DNA from 3 places in the Anaeromassilibacillus sp. D41t1_190614_C2 genome. Region 2 is predicted to be linked to each of the others. Evidence: predicted binding sites of a transcription regulator. Region 2 holds the regulator's gene; each other region holds the start of a gene.

Region 1 (8,125 bases), on a different contig from region 2:
TTGGGTTCCTCCTGCGCGTTTGCATGAGTTGCACGCTGTGCAACTGCCTAAACACAGACTTGAATCGGCTTGTTTCATCAGCCATTTCGATGGCAAGCCATGCTCCAAATAGAGAGCCTTTTCGGCGTTCTTGCGACGCCATTTCTGTTGTATCTGTTCGATGAATAAGATACTATTTGCGCATAAATTCTGCCCATTCCCCTTTATATGTGTCCAAATGTTCCTTCCAATAAAGCAAGCGATTTATATACGTTTGTTTTCTTTCTTCAACTATTTTGGAAGCGTCCTCTATTCCATATCTGTAAATAATGGAAGTAAGGTCGTATATGGGATAACCAATCGCATGTCCGGCCGTATGGACAACCGCACACGCCTGCCCGACGGCGTGACACATCGCAATATCTTCTTTACAAGCGATCTCCTTTGCAAAGGTATGGCAGGATAAAATTTTTTGTTGGGCCGGACGCATCTTGATTTTTCCGGCCGCCCAAGCTTGGACAGCTTCCAAAGCCTCGCGCGGCCGTCTCTCATCCGGATACTTTTCTTCTAGGTTTGCAACCGTTTCAGCGGCAAATTCAAAAGCCCACAACGCCATAACCCGATGTTCCTGTTCTTGAAACAGCGACGCCAGATCCTGTAAGTATTCTGAATCCTTTGCAAATAAAATTTTATTCTTTCTTTTAAGCCTCATATGCACTTCGTCAATCCAATTCACATTTGTCCCCCTCTAAAATTTGATTTGTGTTTCATTGTCCCTATCTTATCACAGGTCCAAGAGCGTGGAAACATGCTCTTTCTAGCCGGACTTCCCACCGTTTGGATAAACGGCGCCGCGGTCATAAATTTACATCTAAAATAATAAAGAAGCCCTGGGTTCCGCAAAAGTGAAACCCAGGGTCCAAAACTTCTTATTGCAATTTGGATTAATACATGCCGCCCATGCCCGCATCAGCCGGAGCAGCCGGCGGAACCGGCTCTTTCTTGTCCGCTACAAGGCTCTCGGTGGTGAGAACTGTCTGTGCGACGGAAGCTGCGTTCTGCAGTGCGGAACGGGTAACCTTCGTCGGGTCAACGATGCCAAAGGAGATCATGTCGCCATACTCGCCGGTCAATGCATTATAGCCATAGCCGACCTTGGACTCCTTCTTGAGGTTCTCCACGATGACAGATCCTTCGACGCCAGCGTTCGCCGCAATCTGGCGAACCGGCTCCTCCAGCGCTTTCAGCACGATCTGCACGCCGGTCTTCTCGTCGCCCTCAACGCTCTCCAACAGCTTTGCAACCGCCGGAATCGTATCGATCAAAGCAACGCCGCCGCCTGCTACGATGCCTTCTTCCACAGCCGCCTTCGTTGCCGCCAAAGCGTCCTCGATGCGGAGCTTCTTCTCCTTCATCTCAATCTCTGTTGCAGCGCCTACGCGGATGACCGCTACGCCGCCAGCAAGCTTTGCCAAGCGCTCTTGCAGCTTCTCGCGGTCGAAATCAGACGTGGTGGTCTCGATCTGGCTACGGATCTGATGGACTCTCGCCTTGATGTCGTCCGGGTTGCCAGCGCCGTCAACGATGATGGTGTTCTCTTTGTCCACCTTGACCTGGCGTGCACGGCCCAGCTGGGCAATCGTGGTGTCCTTCAGCTCCAAGCCAAGCTCGGAGGAGATCACCTGGCCGCCGGTCAGCACGGCGATATCCTGCAGCATTTCCTTGCGGCGGTCGCCAAAGCCCGGAGCCTTGACTGCAACGCAATTGAAGGTGCCGCGCAGTTTATTCAGGATCAGGGTTGTGAGCGCCTCGCCCTCAACATCCTCTGCAACGATCAGCAGCTTCTTGCCACCCTGTACGATCTGCTCGAGGAGCGGCAGGACTTCCTGGATGTTGGAGATCTTCTTATCGGTGATCAGGATGTAGGCGTCGTCCAGGACAGCCTCCATCTTGTCGGTATCGGTCGCCATGTAGGGGCTGATATAGCCGCGGTCAAACATCATACCTTCCACAACGTCGCAGTCCGTCAGAGCGGTCTTGCTCTCTTCCACGGTGATGACGCCGTCGGAAGTGACCTTCTCCATTGCGTCCGCAATCAGCTTGCCAACTTCTTCATTCGAAGCGGAAACCGTTGCAACACGGGCGATGTCGTCGGAGCAGGTAACCTTCTTGGAATGCTCGCGAAGAGCATCCACAGCTGTGTCTACAGCGTCCTGTACGCCCTTGCGCAGCACCATCGGGTTTGCGCCAGCTGCGACATTCTTCATGCCTTCGCGGATCAAAGCCTGTGCCAGCAGCGTTGCGGTCGTGGTGCCGTCGCCAGCGACGTCGTTCGTCTTGGTGGCAACTTCCTTCACGAGCTGTGCGCCCATATTCTCGAATGCGTCGTCCAGCTCAATTTCCTTTGCGATGGTCACGCCGTCGTTCGTGATGAGCGGAGCTCCGAACTTCTTATCCAACACAACGTTGCGGCCCTTAGGTCCCAACGTAATCTTCACGGTATCTGCGAGCTGATTGATGCCGCTCAGCAGAGCTTTTCTTGCTTCTTCGCCATAGATGATCTGCTTTGCCATAGTCTATTCCTCCAAATATGATACTATAAATTCTCTTAAATACTTATTTATTCAACCACTGCCAGGATGTCGCTCTGACGGACGATGGTGTATTCCTCTCCGTCCATCTTGACGTTCGTACCAGCATACTGGCTGGTGATGACACGATCGCCCACTTTGACATTCATAACGACTTCCTTGCCGTCTACCATACCGCCGGGGCCCACTGCGATGACGTCCGCAACCTGCGGCTTCTCCTTCGCGGAACCTGCCAGGATGATGCCGCTCTTTGTGGTCTCTTCTGCTTCTTCCATCTTAATCAGAACTCTGTCTGCCAACGGTTTGATTGTCATTTAAATTTCCTCCTTCAGAAATAGATCCTACAAAATCCATGCATACCCTTTCAAACTGCTCGACGCTTTGACCGCGCCGCTTGAAACGATATGTTCTTAGCACTCGCTATCTCTGAGTGCTAAGACTATTTTAGCCACTTACGCAGGAAAAATCAAGGGGTTTTTCCCGAAAAAATGCAATTTCATAAATTATTTACAATTCACCCAGAAATATGCAAAGCAGGGCCGGATTTCCAAGGGGAGTCCACAAAATATGGCGGTTTCAAGCCATTGCTCCTACAACCGGCCGCATGCGCTATAAAAGCCTTTCCGCACACTCTCCCTGAAATTTCCAGCCCTCTTCTTGCATTTCTGCTTCGGCAACCAGCCGCTTTTGCCGTAGCGGACTGGCTGTCCATCTGCTAAATCCCGCTTTTATAATACATATAAAACTGACACTTAATCATGCCGTTGTAAAGCTTTCTGCGGCGGTCCGCCTTGCGGCCGTAGCACTCCTCAAAGGTCTCATCGGGGCTGATGATGTTATAGCTCCATTTTTTCTTGGGGGTAAACACCTTCCCCATCGTCCGATAGAGCTCTTCCGCGGCGCGGATATCCAGCAGGCGCTCACCATACGGCGGGTTGCAAATGACGTCGCCGCGTTCGCCCAGCGGTTGGAAATCCGCCACATCCCGCTTCTCCGCATGGATGCAGGAGATCACACCGGCCTTGCGCGCGTTTTCCAGCGTCAGGTTCACCGCAGCCCCGTCGATGTCGTATCCATACCCGGCAAAGGAAGCATCCCGGCGCACCAGGTCCCGCGCACGCGCCCGTTCTTGCTGCCAGACCGCGGACGGGATATTCTTCCAGCGCTCCGCGGTAAACGAACGTTGCAGCCCCGGAGCGATATTTTTCGCATAAAGCGCGGATTCCACCAAAATGGTACCGGAGCCGCAAAATGGGTCGATCACAATCCCATCCCGGCGGACGCGCGAAAGATACGCCATCGCCGCCGCCAAGGTTTCCTTGATCGGCGCCTCTGTGGAATTGGCCCGGTAACCGCGCTTGTGCAGGCCCGCCCCGGAGGTATCCAGCATGACGCTGACGTGGTCCTTCATGATGAGGAATTGAATCTGATGCAGAGTCCCGGTCTCTTCAAACCAATTTAGATGGTATTTGCCCTTCAGGCGCTCCACGACGGCTTTTTTGATGATGGATTGGCAATCTGGGACGCTGGCTAATTTGGAATTCAGGGAGCGCCCCTTGACGGGAAACGCATCCTCTTTTTCGATCCACTGTTCCCAAGGCAGGGCCTTTACCCCCTGGAAGAGTTCTTCAAAACTGCGCGCCTCGAAGCTCCCCAGTTCAATCAGAACGCGCTCCCCATACCGTGAGCCGAGGTTGGCGCGCGCGAGCATCGACGCATCTCCGGTAAAAAACACACGGCCGTTCTGCGGTTCCACATTTTGCGCTTCCATCGCGCACAATTCATCCCCCACCAGTCCTTCGATCCCCAACAGGCACGGGATTACCATTTTCCACTGTTCAGCCATAGATACACTCCTATTTCCCGGGGAATCCCCCGTTTTCGATTTGATTCGCATCCGCCCAAAAGAGGGCGGTCCAGCCCGCATCCAAATACGTTGCCTGTTTCCGGCAAGCGTCAGCCATGCGGAATGGATTGATTATACCATAGGCCCTCTACAAAAGCAAAACCCATCCGGAAAAGCAGCAGCGGCCGGGCATAAACACCTGTGCCCGGCCGCTGTCCCATTATTTCTTTAGGATCTCCATGAATTCCTCGCCCGTGATGGTCTCCCTCTCCAACAGATAGTGCGCCAACTCATGCAGCTTCTCCATATTCTCCTTCAAAATCGCAATCGCCTTTTCGTGCGCAGAACGGATCAGCTCCAAAACCTCCTCGTCGATCTTAGCCGCGGTCTCCGGCGAGCAGGTCAAGGAGGCGTCCCCGCCCAAGTATTGATTGCTGACCGTCTCCAAGGCCATCATGTCAAAGGTCTTGCTCATGCCCAACCGGGTCACCATGGAGCGCGCAAGCTTAGTCGCCTGCTCGATGTCGTTGGATGCCCCGGAGGTAAACGAGCCAAAGATCAGTTCTTCCGCTGCACGGCCGCCGGTCAGCGTGGCGATCTTGTTGTACGCCTCTTCGCGGGACATCAGCACCCGCTCGCCCTCTTCCACCTGCATGGTATAGCCCAGGGCTCCGGATGTACGCGGGACAATGGTAATTTTATGGACGGGCGCCGAGTCGCTCTGCATCGCGGCAACAAGCGCATGTCCAATTTCATGATAAGCGACGATCTCTTTTTCCTTTGCGGAGATCACCGCGCTCTTGCGCTGGTAACCGGCGATGACAACCTCCACGCTCTCTTCCAAGTCCGCCTGCGTCACGCTGAAATGGCCGCAGCGTACCGCGCGCAAGGCCGCCTCATTGATGATGTTCGCCAACTCCGCGCCGGAAGCGCCTGCGGTCGCGCGGGCGATAGCGTTGTAGTCGATGTCGGGTGCCACTTTGATCTTTTTGGCGTGAACCTTCAAAATAGCCTCGCGCCCCGCCAGGTCCGGCAGTTCCACCGGGATACGCCGGTCAAAACGGCCCGGGCGCAGAAGCGCTTTGTCCAAGGAATCCGGGCGGTTGGTCGCGGCCAGGATTACAACGCCCTTTTTCCCGTCAAAGCCGTCCATCTCCGTAAGCAACTGGTTGAGGGTCTGCTCCCGTTCGTCGTTGCCGCCCATGCCGCCCTCGCGCTTTTTTCCGATGGTGTCGATCTCATCGATAAACACAATGCAAGGGGCCTTCTCCTGGGCCTGCTTAAAGAGGTCGCGGACTTTGGCTGCCCCCATACCGACAAACATCTCTACAAACTCCGAACCGGAGATGGAGAAAAACGGCACCTTTGCTTCCCCAGCGACCGCCTGCGCAAGCAATGTCTTACCGGTTCCCGGAGGGCCCACCAGCAAAGCGCCCTTCGGAAGAGAAGCGCCGATCTCTGCATATTTCGATGGATTGTGCAAGAAATCCACAATCTCCGAAAGGGCTTCCTTCGCCTCGTCCTGCCCGGCAACATCGTCAAAGGTCTTGCCCGTTTGCGCCTCCACATAGATCTTGGCGTTGCTCTTGCCAAAGGTCATGGCGTTGGGGCCGCCCATCTTTTTCTGCATATAGCGGGTGAGCAGCTGCCCCAAAATAAGAAACATCAAAATGGGGAATACCCAGGAGAGAATAAACGTAAGAAGCGGCGACTCTTCTTTCGGGATTTCCTTTCCATATTGAACATCCGCTTCATCCAGGCGGCTGCTCAGCGTATCGCTGTCCTCCATTTTGCCGGTGACGAATACGGCTTCTTTTCCATTTTCGTCCTGCCCGATAAAAGCAATTTTATCCTCCTGGTCTTCCACCTAGGTGATCTTACCCGCCTCTAGTTGGGCCAGGAATGCGTCATAAGAAACCTCGGTTACCCGTGTGCCAAATATACTGGGGAATACCAGTGCATTTAATAAAAGAAGCACCACGAGCGCAATTACATAATAATAGATCAATGATTTTTTCGGTGATTTCTGTTCTTTCATTCGACTGTTCCTTTCTGATGATTTTCCAACATGTCGCGCAGTAGCGCATCGATCTCACGCAAATTTTCGGCAACTTGCTCCATCCGTTCCCGTCCAAGCCTCTCTAAGCAGGAGGCATATTTTTCTTCTGCAAGGCGGTCAATCGCCCGGACAGTGTCCTTCCCCTTCTCAGATAAGGCGATTTTGACCATACGTTCATCCTGTAAATCCCGGACCCGAAGAAGGAAGCCTTCTTGCTCTAAACGTTTGCACATGGAGGACATATTTCCGCTGGTCATCCCCAATGTGCGCCCAAGCTGGCCGATTGTGGGGGAATCCTCCGCGGACCAAAGCTCCATAAGAATCCGCATCTGCATGTGTGTCAGGCCATATTGTTCGCTAATCGGGCGGAACATCCCATCCATACATTCGGAAATCCGGCGCGTCATATCCCAAACCACATTTTTGAATTCGATGACCTCCATATCACACCTCCGTTGGCAATAATTTGTTCAAATAGTTTTCATGTATATATAATATATTGAATAGAGTGTTTATAGTATAATATTTTTGAAATAAAAACATGTTACCGGTTTTTGAACTTTTCCTAACGCTTTTGCTAACCGATGAATGGAGAGAACCTATGAAATTTGATAACGATTGGGAACGCATCCGCGAATTCAGCAAATTGCTCTATGAAGTATCACAAATTCCCATTCAAATTGCTGATATCCATGGGGCCACGCGCCTTTTCTTTCCCTCTCTCCCAGAATTTCAGGAGATCGGCCTCCCGCGCTCCATTTCTGAATCCCTTATTGCACGCGCGAAACAAGGCCCGGTCCTACAGACATACCATTCGGTCTTATTGTGTGCCTGCATCTCCTTTTCTATGGATGAACAATCCCTTTTTTTGATTTTGGGACCAGCGCTTTTGGAGGAGATCTCTCCGGGCAGCATCCGTGACCTGACTTCGCTTTATCCCTGTAAGGATACGCATAAGCTCTACACCCTTGCCAAACAGCTCCCTGTTTACAACACGGTACAGTTTATCCGCTATGTGCAGATGTTCCATCTGACAATTTTCGGGGAAAGTATCGGCATCTCGGATTTTTTTATCGCCCAACAGCAGCAGATCCCCCAGGACGCAATCAACCGCGCCTTGGAATCCAGCTACTTTTCCCAGCGGGAATTGACCAATATGCCAGTCCCATTTGCGCTCGAGCAAATGTTTACAAAATGCGTCCAGACCGGTAATACCGCTGAACTAAAACGCTTATTGGATACCTACCTCTCAGGAACCGCCGGCACACTCTCTTCCACTCCCTTGCGGCAAAGCAAGGATACCTCCATTGCGATTGCCGCCGTAATTTCACGCGCCGCAATCGCCGGGGGACTGAGCGCCGAATCTGCATGCCGCCTCAGCGATGTATATGTGCAGCAGATGGAAACCTGCGGGGAGGTAAAGGATGTCTACATGTTGTGCGCACGCATGGTATTCGACCTGACCGAACGGGTGGCTAATGTCCAGCGGCAGACAGCGTATTCCTTTCCCATCACTCAGTGCATTCAATTTATCACCGATCATTTGCACGAGGAGCTTTCCCTTTCGATCCTTGCAGACCAGGTGCAGCTGAGCCCCCGGTATCTCTCGCGCCGCTTTAAACAGGAGACGGGGACGACCATTACCTCTTA
Region 2 (8,125 bases):
CCACATTGACCACGGCAAGAGCACGCTGGCGGACCGCATATTGGAACAGACGAAATCGGTCGCGCTGCGCGACATGGAAGACCAGATCCTGGACGACATGGACCTGGAGCGCGAGCGCGGCATTACCATCAAGGCCCATGCGGTGACATTGGTCTATCACGCGAAGGACGATCAAGATTATGTGTTCAACCTGATCGACACGCCCGGCCACGTGGACTTTAACTATGAAGTATCGCGCTCGCTCGCCGCATGTGAGGGCGCGGTGCTGGTGGTGGACGCCTCCCAGGGCATCGAGGCGCAGACATTGGCCAACACGTATTTGGCCGTGGACGCAGGGTTGGAGATCGTGCCGGTCATCAACAAGATCGACCTGCCGAGCGCCCAGCCGGAGCATGTGCGGCAGGAGATTGAGGACGTGATCGGCATCCCGGCGGACGAGGCCCCCTGCATTTCCGCCAAGATGGGCATCAACATCGACGCGGTGATGGAGCAGATCGTCAAGCAGGTGCCGCCGCCGGAGGGCGATGAGGACGCCCCCCTGCGTGCGCTGATTTTTGATTCCTACTACGACGCCTATAAGGGCGTCATCGCCCATGTGCGCATCAAGGACGGGACCGTCCATCCGGGCGATACGATCCGGATGATGAGCGTGGGGAGCGAATTTACCGTGGTGGAATGCGGCTATATGCGCGCCACCAGCTTCGAGCCGATGGACTGCCTGCGGGCGGGCGAGGTCGGTTATATCGCGGCGTCGATCAAGGCGGTCCGCGAAGCGCGGGTCGGCGATACGATCACGCGCGTGGACAACCCCGCGAAGGAGCCGCTGCCGGGCTACCGCGCGGTACAGCCCATGGTGTTCTGCGGCATCTACCCCGCGGACGGCGCGAAATACCCGGACCTGCGGGACGCGCTGGAGAAATTGCAGCTCAACGATGCGGCACTCTCCTTTGAGCCGGAGACCTCCGTCGCATTGGGCTTCGGTTTCCGCTGCGGCTTCCTGGGGCTTTTGCATATGGAGATCATCCAGGAGCGCCTGGAGCGCGAATACAATTTGGACATCGTCACAACCGCGCCGAGCGTCGTCTACCATATCACGAAGACCGACGGCGAGATGATCGCCATCGACAACCCGACCAACTATCCCGACCCGTCGCTGATCGCGCAGGCCGAAGAACCCATTACGAACGCCCATATCTACACCCCAAAGGAATATGTGGGCAATATTATGGACCTTTGCCAGGAGCGCCGCGGCGTATTTAAGGATATGAATTACATCGACACGGACCGCGTCGATATCCATTATGAGCTGCCGCTCAATGAGATCATCTACGACTTTTTCGATGCGCTGAAATCGCGCACCCGCGGTTATGCCAGCTTCGATTATGAGCTGGCGGGCTACCAGAAGAGCAACCTGGTCAAGCTGGACATCATGCTCAACGGTGAGGTCGTGGACGCGCTCTCGTTTATCATCCACGCGGACAAGGCGTACCCGCGTGCCCGCAAGATGGCGGAAAAGCTGCGCGAGAAGATCCCGCGCCAGCTCTTCGAGGTGCCGATCCAGGCGTGCGTGGGCGGCCGGATCATCGCGCGCGAAACCGTCAAAGCGCTGCGCAAGGATGTTCTGGCGAAGTGCTACGGCGGCGACATCACCCGAAAGAAGAAGCTGCTGGAAAAGCAGAAGGAAGGCAAGAAGCGCATGCGCCAGCTGGGCACGGTCGAGGTGCCGCAGGAGGCGTTTATGAGCGTGCTGAAGCTGGATGAATAAGATCGGTTTATACCTGCATGTGCCGTTTTGCGAGAAAAAGTGCCCCTATTGCGATTTCTATTCCGTCCATGCCTCGGAGGATTCCCTTAATTTATATACAGATTGTATGATTGATAGATTAAAATACAATTCGGATAAAACCAAACGCCCGGCGGATACCCTGTACTTTGGCGGAGGGACGCCCGGGCTGTTGGGCGGCGAACGGGTGGCGCGCCTCATCGGGCAGGCGATGGCCTGCTTTGGACTGGATGGGGCGGAGATCACCGCGGAAGTCAACCCCGGCGTGGATTTAACGGGCTTTTTGCAGGGGTTCCGGGCAGCGGGCGGCAACCGCCTGTCCATCGGGATGCAGTCGGCGGACGACCGGGAGTTGGAACGCTTGGGCCGCCGCCATACGGTGGCGCAGGCGGCCGAAGCGGTGGCGGCGGCGCGCAAAGCGGGGATCGAAAACATCTCGCTCGATTTGATGCTCGGCATCGAAGGGCAGACGGTGGAAAGCGCCCGGCGTTCCGCAGCGTTTTGCGCGGAACTGGGGGTGCCGCATGTGTCCGCCTATCTGTTGAAGATCGAACCGCGCACGGCCTTTTACCAGCGCAGGGAGCAGCTGCAATTGCCGGACGAGGACGAGACCTGTTCCCTCTACGAAGCAGCCTGCGAGGAATTGGAGCGGCACGGCCTGATGCAGTATGAGATTTCCAACTTTGCCCGGCCGGGCTTTGAGAGCCGGCACAATTTGAAGTATTGGCACTGCGAGGAATATCTCGGTCTTGGCCCGGCCGCGCATTCCTTTTTGAACGGGAAGCGCTTCTATGAGGCGCGCGACCTGCGCGCGTTTTTGGCAGGGCAAGCGCCGGAGGAGGACGCCGACCCGGAGATTCCCGCCGGTGGGCCGGAGGAATATGCGATGTTGGCACTCCGGTTGGCAGAGGGCTTACAGGAGGCGCGCTACCGGGACCGCTTTGGCGAGCCCATTCCGGAGCGATGGAAACGTGCGGCGCAGCGGTATGCCCGCGTTGGCCTGACGGAGTGTTGGCCGGAGGGTTTCCGGTTTACCCGGAAGGGGTTTTTGGTTTCCAACGCACTTTTGGCGGAGATTTTATACGAAACGTAATAAGTGAAAAATAATATACAAAAGGTTGTGTAGATTTGGCGGTTTGGCCGGTCTGTGCGGCCTTTTTTCTATTTATTAGCATGGCGGTGGGCGCGAGGACCGGTTCAGGGAAGGGAAACCTTGTTGCCATATTCGTCCTTTTGGCAAATTGCTAAGTTTCTCTATTGCAGATTCATAATTAATTTACATTTATCTTATTGACAACCGGGCAAAGTAATGATAAATTAATAACTAGAGTTAGCACTCGATATAAAAGAGTGCTAAACTCCGAATCCAAATAAGAGAGGTGGGAAGGTTGGAACTCAGCGAACGCAAGAAAAAAATTCTGGCGGCGGTCGTCGAATTGTATGTCGCCACCGGCGAGCCGGTCGGCTCGAAGGCGCTTTGTGACAACCTCGACTTTGCAGTCTCTTCCGCCACCGTGCGCAATGAAATGAGCGATTTGGCGGAGATGGGGCTTCTGGACCAGCCGCACACATCGGCGGGCAGGGTTCCCACCCAAATGGGGTACCGGGTGTACATCGATTCATTGATGAAGAAAAAGCCCGTGACCCGTGAAGAAAAGCGCTATCTGGACAGCCAGCTGCTCTCCAGCGCCTATGATCCGGAAAAATTGCTGGACGGCGTTTCCCGTGTGCTGGCCGCTGCCACCCGGTTTGCGGCGGTATCCACAACGCCGAGCGGCCGCGGGGCAAATATCCGCGCGATCCAATTCGTGCAGACCAGCCGCCGCACCGCGATGGTCATCTTGATGACCTCCGCCGGGACCATGAAGACGCGCGTGTTCCACTGCGACTTTGACCTGTCGCAGGAGATCTTGCGGGTGTTCTTCCGGGTGTTCAACGAGAAATTGGCAGGGATGCCGGTTTCGGAAGTGACGCCCGCTTTTATCCAGAACATGGCGGCCTCCATGGGGGAGATGGCGATCCTGATGTCGTCCGCGTTTATGGCGGTACTCGACGTGGCGCGGGATTCCATGCAGGCGGAAATCTGCATGGAAGGGCAGACGAACCTGCTCTTCTATCCAGAGCTCTCGCTGACCGCGCGCCGGATGATGGATTTCCTGGCGCATGCGGACGAGTTGAACCGCTTGTTGGAGCAGCGCAGCAAAAACGTGAAGGTGCTCATCGGCGACGAGACGGGCCGCCCGGAACTCAAGGATTCCAGCGTGGTGATTTCCCGCTACACCGTCGGCGGCAAGGACGCCGGCGCGTTGGCGATCATCGGCCCGATGCGCATGAATTACGCGAAGGTGATCGCCCATATGGAATATCTTTCCGACGCGGTTGGGAAGATGCTCACCGAATTGATGGACTATGACTTTTAGTGTTTGATAGAGCGCAAATGGCGCAATTTAAAACGAAGGAGGGTCCGGACAGTTGAATACGGAGGAAAAGAATCCGCAGACAGAAGCCGGAACAGACCCGCAGACCGACGCGGAGCCGGAGGCTTCCCAGGAAACGGAAAAGGCCGAAAAAAAGGATAAAGGAGGCTTTGGCGGGAAAAAGGCCAAGGCAGAGAAAGAAGCGATGCAGAAAAAGCTTGAAGAAGCAGAAGAGGCACTGAAAAAACAGAAAGACCAGTTCCTGCGCACCGCAGCGGAGTATGACAACTACCGCAAGCGCACGGAGCGCGAGAAAGCAGCGATTTATTCCGATGCGACAGCGGCCGCTGTGCTGGAGTTCCTGCCGGTGGCAGACAATCTGGAGCGCGCGCTGGAGCAGCAGGAGTGCAGTGTCGAAGACCTGCGCAAGGGCGTGGAAATGGTCCAGGCGCAGCTGAAAAAAGCGCTGGAAAAGCTGGGCGTGTCCGAGATGGGCGCCGCAGGGGAGGCGTTCAACCCGGAACTGCACAACGCCGTATCCCATATTGACGACGAAAACGCAGCCGAAAACGTGGTTGCGCAGGTTTATCAAAAGGGATACAAGATCGGCGACAAAGTCGTCCGGCATGCAACGGTGGTCGTTGCAAACTAACCGTCCACTGTCCCGCAATCCCCTTTCTAATATATAGATTCAACTGAAAAAACAGAATGAAAACTGGAGGTATAGATTATGAGCAAGACAATTGGTATTGACCTTGGTACAACGAATTCCTGTGTAGCCGTGATTGAAGGCGGCGAGCCGGTTGTAATTCCAAACGCAGAAGGCGCGCGCACAACGCCGTCCGTGGTCGCGTTCTCCAAGACCGGCGAGCGTATGGTGGGCCAGGTGGCAAAGCGCCAGGCCATCACCAACCCGGACCGCACCATTTCTTCCATCAAGAGAGAGATGGGTTCCAATTATAAAGTAACGATTGACGATAAGAGCTACACCCCGCAGGAGATTTCCGCAATGATCCTGCAAAAGCTGAAGGCGGACGCAGAAGCCTATCTGGGCGAAACCGTCAGCTCCGCTGTTATCACCGTCCCGGCATACTTCACCGACGCACAGCGCCAGGCGACCAAGGACGCCGGCAAGATCGCGGGCCTGGATGTAAAGCGTATCATCAACGAGCCGACGGCCGCGGCTCTGTCCTATGGCATCGACAAGGGCGAAGAGCAGAAGATCATGGTGTATGACCTCGGCGGCGGTACGTTCGATGTCTCCATCATCGAGATGGGCGACGGCGTGCAGGAAGTGCTTGCAACCGCTGGCAACAACCGCTTGGGCGGCGACGACTTCGATAAGCGCATCATCGATTGGATGGTTGCCTCCTTCAAGCAGGAGAACGGCATCGACCTCTCCGGCGACAAGATGGCCATGCAGAGACTGAAGGAAGCCGCAGAAAAGGCAAAGATCGAGCTGTCCGGCATGACGTCCAGCCAGATCAACCTGCCGTTCATCACGGCGGACGCCACCGGCCCGAAGCACCTCGACATGACCCTGACCCGCGCAAAGTTCAACGAGCTGACCGCAGACCTCGTCGAAAAGACCATCGGCCCGGTCCGCCAGGCCATGCAGGACGCTGGCTTGCAGTTCAGCCAGATCAGCAAGGTCCTGCTCGTCGGCGGTTCTTCCAGAATCCCGGCTGTCCAGGAAGAAGTCAAGAAGTTGACCGGCAAGGAGCCCTTCAAGGGCATCAACCCGGATGAATGCGTCGCCATCGGCGCGGCATTGCAGGCCGGTGTGCTCGGCGGCGAGGTCGAAGGCCTGCTGCTGCTGGACGTTACGCCGCTGTCCCTGGGCGTTGAAACCATGGGCGGCGTGATGACCAAGGTCATCGAGCGCAACACCACCATCCCGACCAAGAAGAGCCAGATCTTCTCCACGGCTGCGGACGGCCAGACGCAGGTAGAGGTCAACGTCCTGCAGGGCGAACGTGAATTTGCCCGCGACAACAAGCAGCTCGGCCTGTTCAAGCTGGACGGCATCGCACCCGCACCGCGCGGCATCCCCCAGATCGAGGTTACGTTCGATATCGATGCGAACGGCATCGTGAACGTCTCCGCAAAGGACCTTGCAACCGGCAAGGAACAGCACATCACGATTTCCTCCAGCTCCAACATGAGCAAGGAAGACATCGACAAGGCCGTCAAGGACGCAGAGAAGTATGCGGCCGAGGATAAGAAGCGCCGTGAAGAGGTCGATACGAAGAACGAGGCGGAGAACCTCTGCTACTCGGTCGAAAAGCTCATCAAGGACAGCGGCGACAAGATGGACGCTTCCGATAAGACCGACCTGGAGGCAAAGTCCAATTCTTTGAAGCAGGCGATCTCCGGCAGCGATACGGCGGCCATCAAGAGCCAGATGGAGGATTTGCAGAAGGCGCTGTATGCGGTATCCGAGAAGCTGTATAAGGCAGCAGCTCCGCAGGGCGGCCAGCCGGCCGGCGGCGCAGGCGCACCGGCGCAGGATGCAAACGGCAACCCGGTCTATGACGCCGAGTACAAGGACGTAGACGACAACAACAATAACAAATAAAAATCGGGGCGCCGTGCGGCGGCACGGCGTTCTGTGCGAGGTGGAGGCTGTTGTGGGTACGGGATGTACCTGCAACAGCTTTAGCCCGTAAAATGGCGCATCTCGATTTTTTATAAAGTGATTTACAACAGGCGAAAAACCTGATAGGATAGAGGACGCGGCATTGCCGCGCAGAAATTGAGAGTTGGCGCAAAGCAGGGGCGGCGGTAGGGCTTGTTCCCGGTTGCGATGCGCTTTTGTAGGAGTGATTGGTGTGGCCGATAAAAGGGATTTTTATGAAGTGATGGGTGTGCCGAAGAACGCCACCGAAGACGAAATTAAAAAAGCCTACCGCAAATTGGCGAAAAAGTACCACCCGGACCTCAACCCGGGGGACAAAGAGGCGGAGGCAAAGTTTAAGGAAGTCAACGAGGCGTACGAGGTGCTCTCGGATAAAGATAAAAGGGCCCGGTACGACCAGTTCGGCCATGCCGGGGTGGACCCCAACTTTGGTGGCGGCGCAGGCGGCGGAAGCCCCTTCACCGGCGACATCGACCTGGGGGACATTTTCAACAGCTTCTTCGGCGGCTTTGGCGGCGGCGGTACGCGCCGTGCCAATCCAAACGCGCCGCGCCGCGGCAGCGATACGGAGGGCGTTGTCAACATCAGCTTTGAAGAGGCGGCTAAGGGTTGCCGGAAGACGATTTCCTTTAATAAGATTGAAACGTGCCCGGACTGCGGCGGTTCGGGGGCCGCGAAAGGGACCAGCCCATCCACGTGTTCACAGTGCGGCGGCACCGGCCAGGTGCGCATTAACCAGCGCACGCCGTTTGGCATGGTGCAGACCGCCCGCACGTGCGACCGCTGTGGTGGTTCCGGCCGTGTGATCGATTCGCCGTGCCATACGTGCAACGGCAGCGGCCGTGTGCGCAAGCAAAAGACCATCGAGATCAACATCCCCGCGGGCGTGGACAACGACCAGATGCTCAACGTTTCCGGCCAGGGCAACGCGGGTGCGAACGGCGGGCCCAGCGGCGACCTGCACGTCTATGTCAACGTGCGGCCGCACCCGATCTTTGAGCGCCGCGGCGACGACGTTTGGTGCGAGATGCCGATCACCTTCTCGCAGGCAGCGCTCGGCGCAGAAGTCACGGTGCCGACCATCGACGGCCGCGTGAGCTACCAGGTGCGCGAGGGCACCCAGCCGGGGGATGTGTTCAAGCTCAAGGGCAAGGGCATCCCGCATATCAACGGCAGGGGCCGCGGCGACCAGTACGTCCGGATGACGATTGAGGTCCCGAAGAACCTCTCCCAGAAGCAGAAGCAGCTTTTGCAGGAGTTCGACAGCTGCGCCGAGGAAAAAAATTA
Region 3 (8,125 bases), on a different contig from region 2:
CGCACGGCGGGCATGCCCGTTTGACCGGCGCGCCGGCGGGTCCTCCGGCAATCGCGATGGCAACAAAGTCGCGCTCCCCCTCGCTGACAGCCTTGAAAAACGCGGTCCGTTCCGCACAATTCGTCGGTGTATAGGAGGCGCATTCAATGTTACACCCCTGATAGACACGGCCTGTTCCTGTGAGCAGCGCCGCCCCCACCTGAAATTTGGAATACGGCGCATAGGCCCGCTCCCTGGCTCCCAGCGCTAAGCGGACCAATTCCTGATCTTCCATAAAAATGACACCCCTCCCCAGAGAGAACGCAGGCCGCCGCGGTTTTCTTCCCTGCGGCGGCCTTTTTTCTATCCTGCCGGTCTGCCCGGCTTAATCGCCGTGTGCCTCTTCCTGCTGGATCAATTTGACGATGCGGCTGGTGCCCAGCCGAGACGCCCCAAGCTCGATAAACCGCTCGGCATCCTCCAGCGAGGAAATCCCTCCTGCCGCCTTGATGCGCACCTGCGGGCCAACATACTTCCGGAATAGCGCCACATCGTCAAAGGTTGCGCCGCCCGTTGAAAAGCCTGTAGAGGTTTTGATGAAGTCCGCTCCGGATTCTGTGACAACCTGGCACATGCGGATCTTTTCTTCCTCGGTTAACAGGCAGGTTTCAACAATCACCTTCAAGATATGGCCGCCGCACGCCTGTTTGATCTGGCGGATCTCGTCAAGCTGCAAATCGTAAAGGCCGTCTTTGATATACCCGATATTAACCACCATATCAATCTCGTCCGCGCCGTTGGCAATGGCATCCTGCGTTTCAAACACCTTGGATGCCGTTGTGGAATACCCGTTTGGAAACCCGATGACCGTACATACAGCCATTCGATCTCCCACATACTCCTTGGCGCGTTTCACATAACTGGCGGGTATACAGACCGAGGCCGTCCCGTAGCGGATGGCTTCGTCGCAAATCCGTCGGATTTCCTTCCATGTCGCCGTTTGCGTGAGCAGGGTGTGGTCGACCATACTCAAAATTTTCTGACGGTCCATATGCATTCATCCTTTTCCCGTTTGAATTTATTCCGCGATTGCGAGCGCAATCTCCATCATTTCCCGGAAGCTGGTCTGCCGCTCCTCCGCCGAGAGGGATTCCCCGGTGAACGGGCAATCGGAAATGGTCAATAGGCAGAGCGCCCGCTTCCCCGCGCGTGCCGCATTCATATACAGCGCCGCAGACTCCATCTCCACGGCAAGCACGCCCATTTTCTTCCACGCGGGAAGGGCGTCGGGATCGTCCCCATAGAAGGTATCCGAAGACAGGACATTCCCCACAACCGTATGAATCTTATGTTTCTGCGCATACTGCACCGCCTTCTGCGCAAGCGTAAAATCTCCAATGGGTGCAAACGCACCCGGCAGGTGGAATTGCGAGCCATAATTGGAATCCGTACACGCGCCAATCCCAATCACGACGTCGCGCACATGTACGTGGTCCGCGATTCCCCCAGCGGAACCGATGCGGATGATGGTCTCCACGTTGTAAAAATGGTACAGCTCATACGAGTAGATGCCGATGGACGGCATCCCCATCCCACTGCCCATCACGGAAACGCGCTTTCCCTGGTAAGTGCCGGTATATCCCAGCATATTGCGCACCGTGTTAAAACAGACCGGGTTTTCCAGATACGTTTCTGCAATAAATTTCGCGCGGAGCGGGTCGCCCGGCATCAAAACGGTCTTGGCGATGTCGCCCGGATTGGCCGCGTTGTGCGGCGTCGGTGTAGTTGTAGCCATACAAATCCTCCTGTTTTTCAAAATGATTTTGTTATGATGTTTCCCAATTGCGATGTCCCTGTAATTTTCTGAGGGACGCCAAAGAAATCAAGAATCGTTGCGCCAATGTCCGCAAAAGTCGGCAGGGTTCCCAAGTTTGTTCCTGCCTTTACGTTTGGCCCTGCAATGATCCAAGGCGTATATTCCCGCGAATGATCCGTGGACGGCGTGCTTGGGTCGCACCCGTGGTCGGCGGTAATCATCAAAAGATCGTCTTCCCGCAGCCCCGCCAAAATTTCCGGGATCGCCCGGTCGACGGTTGTCAGGCCCTTTGCATAGCCCTCCACATCATTCCGGTGACCGTATAGCATGTCAAAGTCCACCAGGTTGATGAAGCAAAGCCCCTGAAAATCGCGCTTTGTCCACTCGATGGTCCGCGCAATGCCCTCGTCATTGCCGCCTGTGCGGATGGCCTTTGTAATCCCTCTTCCAGCGAATATATCATAGATTTTTCCGATTGCAATCACGTCAAATCCATTTTCGGAAAGCTGAGCCAGCATGGTGGTGCCCGGCGGAAGGAGCGAAAAATCATGGCGGTTCTTCGTGCGGACATAATTCGGATATTCGCCTGTAAACGGCCGTGCAATCACCCGCCCAACGCTGTGTTCCCCGGTCAACAGCTCCCGTGCAATCCGGCAATCGCGGTAAAGCTCCTCGACGGGCACCACCGCCTCATGCGCCGCGATTTGGAAGACACTGTCCGCAGAAGTATAAACAATCAGCGCGCCGGTTTCCACATGCTCTTTCCCATAGTCTTTGATTACTTCCGTCCCTGAATAGGGCCGGTTGCACAACACCTTTCGCCCCACACGGCGGCTGAATTCCGCCAGAAGATCCTGTGGAAAGCCGTTGGGGTACGTTGGAAGGGGTTTTGGGGACACAATGCCTGCAATTTCCCAATGGCCGATGGTGGTGTCCTTCCCTTTGGAGAGTTCCGTCATGCGTGCAAACGCTGCCGAAGGGTGCTCCACCGCCGGACGGCAGGTAACGCCATCGATATTAAAAAGGCCAAGCTGCTGCATATGGGGCATGGAAAAATAGGGGCTTTTCGACGCTGCGGCCAGCGTATTGCTTCCCGCGTCGCCATACTGTGCAGCGTCCGGCATTTCTCCAATCCCCACACTGTCCAGCACCATCAAAAAAACGCGCTTCATAATATGCCTCCTATAGATTTTCGATCGACAGGTCTTAAAATATGCTTTGTATTTCTTAAATAATCATTATAGTACAGTCTTCCTAAATTGACTATCATTTTGCAGGAAAAACTTGAAACAACTGTGTTCTCCGCTATGTTCAAGACATATATTTCTGTCTTCTGAAAGGGCCTTCATCGAGATCGTATTTTCAAAATCTGTGCCATTTATATTTTAGCACTCTTAAGTATAGAGTGCTAAAATTAACAGTTTGTTCGCAATTTTGAAAAACATTTTTAACAACCCGACCCTATACTAAAAAGCGTAGACAGCAAGAGAGCCAAAGAGGAAAGAAGGTGGTTCGCTTGAAAAGACTTTCTTGCAGAACCCACAATCCATTACATTGATAGAAAATGATAGAAGCCGTTAAGGAGGTTATGACTTATGTTTGATTTGATTCCTTTTGAACATAGAAACAATGATTTATTCCGCTATTTTGATGATATGGAACGTGCATTCTTCGGCGGCAACACCGACATCGCACCTTGCAAGACCGATATTCTCGATGAAGGCAACCGCTTTGTTTTGAAGGCCGACCTGCCGGGCTTCAAAAAGGAAGACATTCACCTCGACATCGAAGGCGACCGTTTGACGATCTCCGCGGAACACTCGGAAGAAAACAAAACGGAAGATCAGAAGAACAATTTTATCCGTCGCGAAAGACGGTATGGTTCCATGAGCCGCAGTTTTGATATTTCGTCCATCGACGCCGATCATATCGAGGCAAAATTTGAAAACGGCGTTTTGGAGCTGGATCTGCCTAAGAAGCAGGAGACGGTTCCCGCAAACCATCGGATTGAAATTCAGTAATGGCCAGTATTCCATTGCATGATTACAAAAGAACAAAACGGAGGGTTTTATCATGTTTGATTTGATTCCATTTGAGCGCAGAACCAGCAATCTTTTCAATTATCTCGACCAAATGAACCGCGCTTTCTGGGGCAATTCGGAGAGCAGCGTCGTTCCGTGCAGCACCGATATCATCGACCAGGGCAATCAGTACCTGCTGCGGACCGATCTTCCTGGATACAACAAAGAAGATATCCATATCGACATGGACGGCGACCGGATGACCATTTCCGCACAGCATAAAGAGGAAACGCAAACGGATGACAACACCTACATCCGCCGCGAAAGACGGTATGGTTCTATGAGCCGTAGCTTTGATGTCTCCGGGATCGACACAAGCGGTATCCAGGCGAAATATGAAAATGGTGTATTGGAGCTGACTTTGCCAAAGAAGGAGGCGACGGTCGCTCCAAACCGCCGCATTGAAATTCACTAATACGGGTGTATCCTCCAGTTTTCTAAAAGAAGGGCTATGAACGCCCCTGGCAAAACACCGTATCGACAAAATCCCCCGGTGCAGCCTTACGCTGCACCGGGGGATTTTTATCATCACGCCTGATTCCTGATTTCTATATGTACAAAGTTCACGATTTTTCCGTCGAACTAGGGTGGCCGGCTCCCGAAACATCCGCAAAGGTGTAAGAATCCAGCTTCTGCCGGACAATTTCCGAAATTTCGTTGTAAATCTCATGAAACCGGCAGCTCGCCGTATGGGTACAAGCATATTCTCCCTGCTGACAACGGCTGATCATATAGGGGCCTTCCACGGATTCAATGACCCGGCGCAGGGTGATCTCCCCCGCCGGATGCGCCAACATGTATCCGCCGTGAGCGCCTTTGTAGGAAATCATGATGTCGTCCGCCACCAGCTTGCGCAGGATCTTCAGGGCAAAGCGCAGAGGCACATGCGTTTCTTCCGAGATCGTCCGCGCATCCACCTTTTGATTGGCCGCCGCGAGAAATTCCACGATCCGCACCGCATAGTCCGCCTCCAGGGTCATGTGCATCGCTTGTCCACCTCTTAGTCCAAAAAGTCTTTCAGCTTTTTGCTGCGGCTCGGGTGGCGAAGCTTGCGCAGGGCCTTGGCTTCGATCTGGCGGATGCGTTCACGGGTGACATTGAACTCCTTGCCTACCTCTTCCAACGTGCGGGAGCGGCCGTCCTCCAGGCCAAAGCGCAGGCTGAGCACCTTTTCCTCGCGGGGGGTGAGGGTGTCCAGTACATCCGCAAGCTGTTCCTTCAAAAGGGTATGGGAGGCTGCGTCCTGCGGGGCGGGGGCGTCGTCATCGGGGATGAAATCCCCCAAATGGCTGTCCTCCTCTTCGCCGATCGGCGTTTCCAAAGAGACGGGTTCCTGCGCAACCCGCATGATCTCCCGCACCTTGTCCACCGGCATGTCCAATTCGGCGGAGATCTCCTCCGCGCTCGGCTCGTGCCCGTTGGTGTGCAGCAGCTGGCTGGAGACTTTCTTTACCTTGTTGATGGTCTCCACCATATGGACCGGGATACGGATGGTCCTCGCCTGGTCCGCTATCGCGCGGGTGATCGCCTGCCGGATCCACCACGTCGCATAGGTGGAAAATTTAAAGCCCTTGGTATAGTCGAACTTCTCCACCGCCTTGATCAGGCCCAGGTTGCCCTCCTGAATCAGGTCCAAGAACTGCATCCCACGGCCCAGATAGCGCTTGGCAATGCTGACGACCAAGCGCAAGTTGGCCTCTGACAGGCGCTTTTTCGCCGCTTCATCCCCCTCCTTGATCCGGATAGCCAGGTCGATTTCCTCTTCCGGGGAAAGCAGCGGCACGCGGCCGATCTCTTTCAAATACACCTTTACAGGGTCGTCAATCGCAATGCCCTCGGTGCTGAGGCTGGATTCCAGATTTTCGTCGGAGGCAGCTTCGGCGGCAAAGTCGATGTCGTCCAAGGGAGCGTCTGCAAAGTCCTCGATAATTTCCACTCCCTGCGCTTCCAATGTGTCGTAAAATTTTTCAATCTGTTCCGGCTCAAAGTCCAGCTCGCCAAGAGCGTCGAGAATCTCTTTTGTAGAGAGCTGCCCTTTTGCCTTTCCCTGTTCAATCAATTCTCGAATGACCGTTTTCTTGTCCGGTGTTGCTCCTGTTCCCATTTGTAAATCCCCCTATTTCTTCTTCGCCTTTAGTTCCGCCAGATACGCTTCAATGCTCTGCGTCGGAACCGAGGCGGCATCCTCCAGGCGGAGTTTTGCATGTTCCTGTTCAATAACTTCGATATATTCCTGTGCATCCTGCCAAGTGGCGGATACATCGTGATATTTGGCAAAAATGCGGGCGATTGCTCCGATTTCATCCACGGAGAATTCCCCCGAAATATCTGTAAGGCTATAGTCCTTGCCATCCATAATTTTCCCCATAATCACCTGATATACGCGGCGATTAAACGAAGTGGAAAATTTTTCAGGCGGCAAACGGGTATAAATCTCTTTGGCATGGTCGGGATATTTGACCACATAGGCAAGCAACGCTTCTTCTGCGCTGGCAGCCCGCAAGTGTTTGACCTTTTCGGGGTTGATGTCGTCCCCAATCCCAGCGGTCTGCTGCTGAAAGGTGCGAAATTGCTTTTGCTGCTGTTGCTTCTGGCGCTTTTTGCTGTTTTTGTCCACCTGCGTCATGATGGCGGAGCGGTCGATGCCGATTTCCTCTGCAAGCCTTCCCGCATAGACCTCCTGCTCCATGCGGTTGTCCAAGGTAGCCAAGAGCTCTGCTGCGCCGGTCAAATAGGCGACGCGCCCGTCCGCGCTCTCCATATTGCAATTCCTTCGGATCTTCGCCAAGCGGTATTCGAGGTCATTCCCGCAGGAGTCCAAAAGCTGTTTAAAGCGGGCAGGCCCCTGTTCCCCATAGGAGCGTATGTACTCGTCCGGGTCCTTGCCGCCCACGATATTGAGCACCTTCACCAGCAACCCGGCTTCGCGAAGCATCGGGATTGCCCGCGCCGTGGCCTTTTGGCCCGCTTCATCCGCGTCGTAGCAGATCACCACTTCTTTCGCATAGCGGGACATCAGGCGCGCTTGCTCCATGGTCAAAGCCGTCCCAAGCGTGGCGACCGCATTGGTAAACCCCGCTTGATGCAGGGAAATCACGTCCATATAGCCCTCGGCCAGAATCAGCTGCTGGCCTCCCTGGTTCTTTGCAAAATTGAGCGCAAACAGGGCGTCACTTTTGCGAAAAACCAGCGTATCGGAAGTATTCAAATATTTGGGTTTTGCATCGGTGAGCACACGCCCGCCAAATGCAATGACATTGCCGCGCAGGTCGATGATCGGATACATCACCCGGCCGAAAAAGCGGTCCAATGCACGTCCACTGCGCCCTTTAAACGCTACATTCGCCTGGATCATCTCCGCCTCTTGATAACCCTTCTTGGCTAGAAAGTCCACCAAGGCAAAGCGGGACGGCGGCGAATACCCCAGCCCAAAGTGACGGATGGTCGCTTGCGTCAACCCGCGGCCGCGCAGATAGGAAAGCCCCGCCGCGCCCTGCTCAGACATTAGCACGGAATGATAGAACCGCGCCGCCTCGCGATTGATTTCCAAGATCCGCGCGCGCAGCTTTGCCATCCCATCGTCCACGCGGTCCTCCGGCACCTGCAAGCCGGCACGCTGTGCGAGGAAGCGCACCGCTTCCATGTAGTCCAAATTCTCGATGCGGCGGATAAAGGTGATGACATCCCCGCCCACACCGCAGCCAAAGCAATAAAACGAGCCGTTTTCCGCGTACACATTGAAAGACGGCGTTTTCTCATGGTGAAAGGGACACAGCCCGACCATATTCCTGCCGCTGCGCCGCAGGCTGACATACGAAGACACCACATCGACAATATCGCTGCGCATCTTCAGCTCCTGCAAAAAAGCTTCCGGCAAAGGCATTGCCATTCCTCCGATTCAATTCCATCAATAGTGACTCCACGCCTCCGGGATGTAAATATTCTCAAACAGACGGATGGCATAATGATCTGTCATACCTGCGAGATAATCGCAGGCGGCACGCTCACACCCCTCCTCTTCCGCAATACGCTTCATGTCCTCCGGAAGGTGATCAGGGTTTTTTAAGTAGGTAAAGAGGATTTCGATCAAGGTTGGGACCTTTTTCTCCTCCCCCTTCGCGTAGGGATTATAATAAACCTGTTGGTACATAAACGTATTCAGCTCGTCAAAAGCTTCCTGGCATTCGGGGTCCATGCGGATCTGCCCGTCCTGGCTGTTATCCACCACCGCATTGACCAAGCGGTTGAT

Evidence for each region. The regulator HrcA, encoded in region 2, represses chaperone genes, less so after heat shock. The targets are predictions, from matches to a motif close to TGTTAGCACTCNNNNNNNNNGAGTGCTAACA.
Region 1: I2G69_RS08355 (co-chaperone GroES) is a predicted target of HrcA. The motif match lies at 2,979-3,009, and genes of this name have one in related genera.
Region 3: I2G69_RS10110 (Hsp20/alpha crystallin family protein) is a predicted target of HrcA. The motif match lies at 3,179-3,209, and genes of this name have one in related genera.

What each region holds. Positions count from the first base shown of each region.
Region 1 covers NZ_JADMOD010000009.1:22,123-30,247, reverse strand. The annotation lists gene I2G69_RS08370 (DUF4180 domain-containing protein) at 1-108, opposite strand, end outside; gene I2G69_RS08365 (putative immunity protein) at 173-715, opposite strand; gene groL (chaperonin GroEL) at 924-2,552, opposite strand; gene I2G69_RS08355 (co-chaperone GroES) at 2,600-2,884, opposite strand; gene I2G69_RS08350 (THUMP domain-containing class I SAM-dependent RNA methyltransferase) at 3,286-4,416, opposite strand; partial or broken gene ftsH (ATP-dependent zinc metalloprotease FtsH) at 4,637-6,454, opposite strand; gene I2G69_RS08340 (MarR family winged helix-turn-helix transcriptional regulator) at 6,451-6,918, opposite strand; gene I2G69_RS08335 (AraC family transcriptional regulator) at 7,077-8,125, shown strand, end outside.
Region 2 covers NZ_JADMOD010000004.1:121,238-129,362, reverse strand. The annotation lists gene lepA (translation elongation factor 4) at 1-1,765, shown strand, start outside; gene hemW (radical SAM family heme chaperone HemW) at 1,758-2,876, shown strand; gene hrcA (heat-inducible transcriptional repressor HrcA) at 3,172-4,203, shown strand; gene grpE (nucleotide exchange factor GrpE) at 4,256-4,852, shown strand; gene dnaK (molecular chaperone DnaK) at 4,931-6,778, shown strand; gene dnaJ (molecular chaperone DnaJ) at 7,032-8,125, shown strand, end outside.
Region 3 covers NZ_JADMOD010000012.1:54,401-62,525, forward strand. The annotation lists gene I2G69_RS10090 (cytidine deaminase) at 1-274, opposite strand, end outside; gene deoC (deoxyribose-phosphate aldolase) at 365-1,030, opposite strand; gene deoD (purine-nucleoside phosphorylase) at 1,058-1,774, opposite strand; gene I2G69_RS10105 (phosphopentomutase) at 1,792-2,967, opposite strand; gene I2G69_RS10110 (Hsp20/alpha crystallin family protein) at 3,391-3,816, shown strand; gene I2G69_RS10115 (Hsp20/alpha crystallin family protein) at 3,869-4,291, shown strand; gene I2G69_RS10120 (RrF2 family transcriptional regulator) at 4,440-4,862, opposite strand; gene rpoD (RNA polymerase sigma factor RpoD) at 4,877-5,980, opposite strand; gene dnaG (DNA primase) at 5,993-7,759, opposite strand; gene I2G69_RS10135 (deoxyguanosinetriphosphate triphosphohydrolase) at 7,784-8,125, opposite strand, start outside.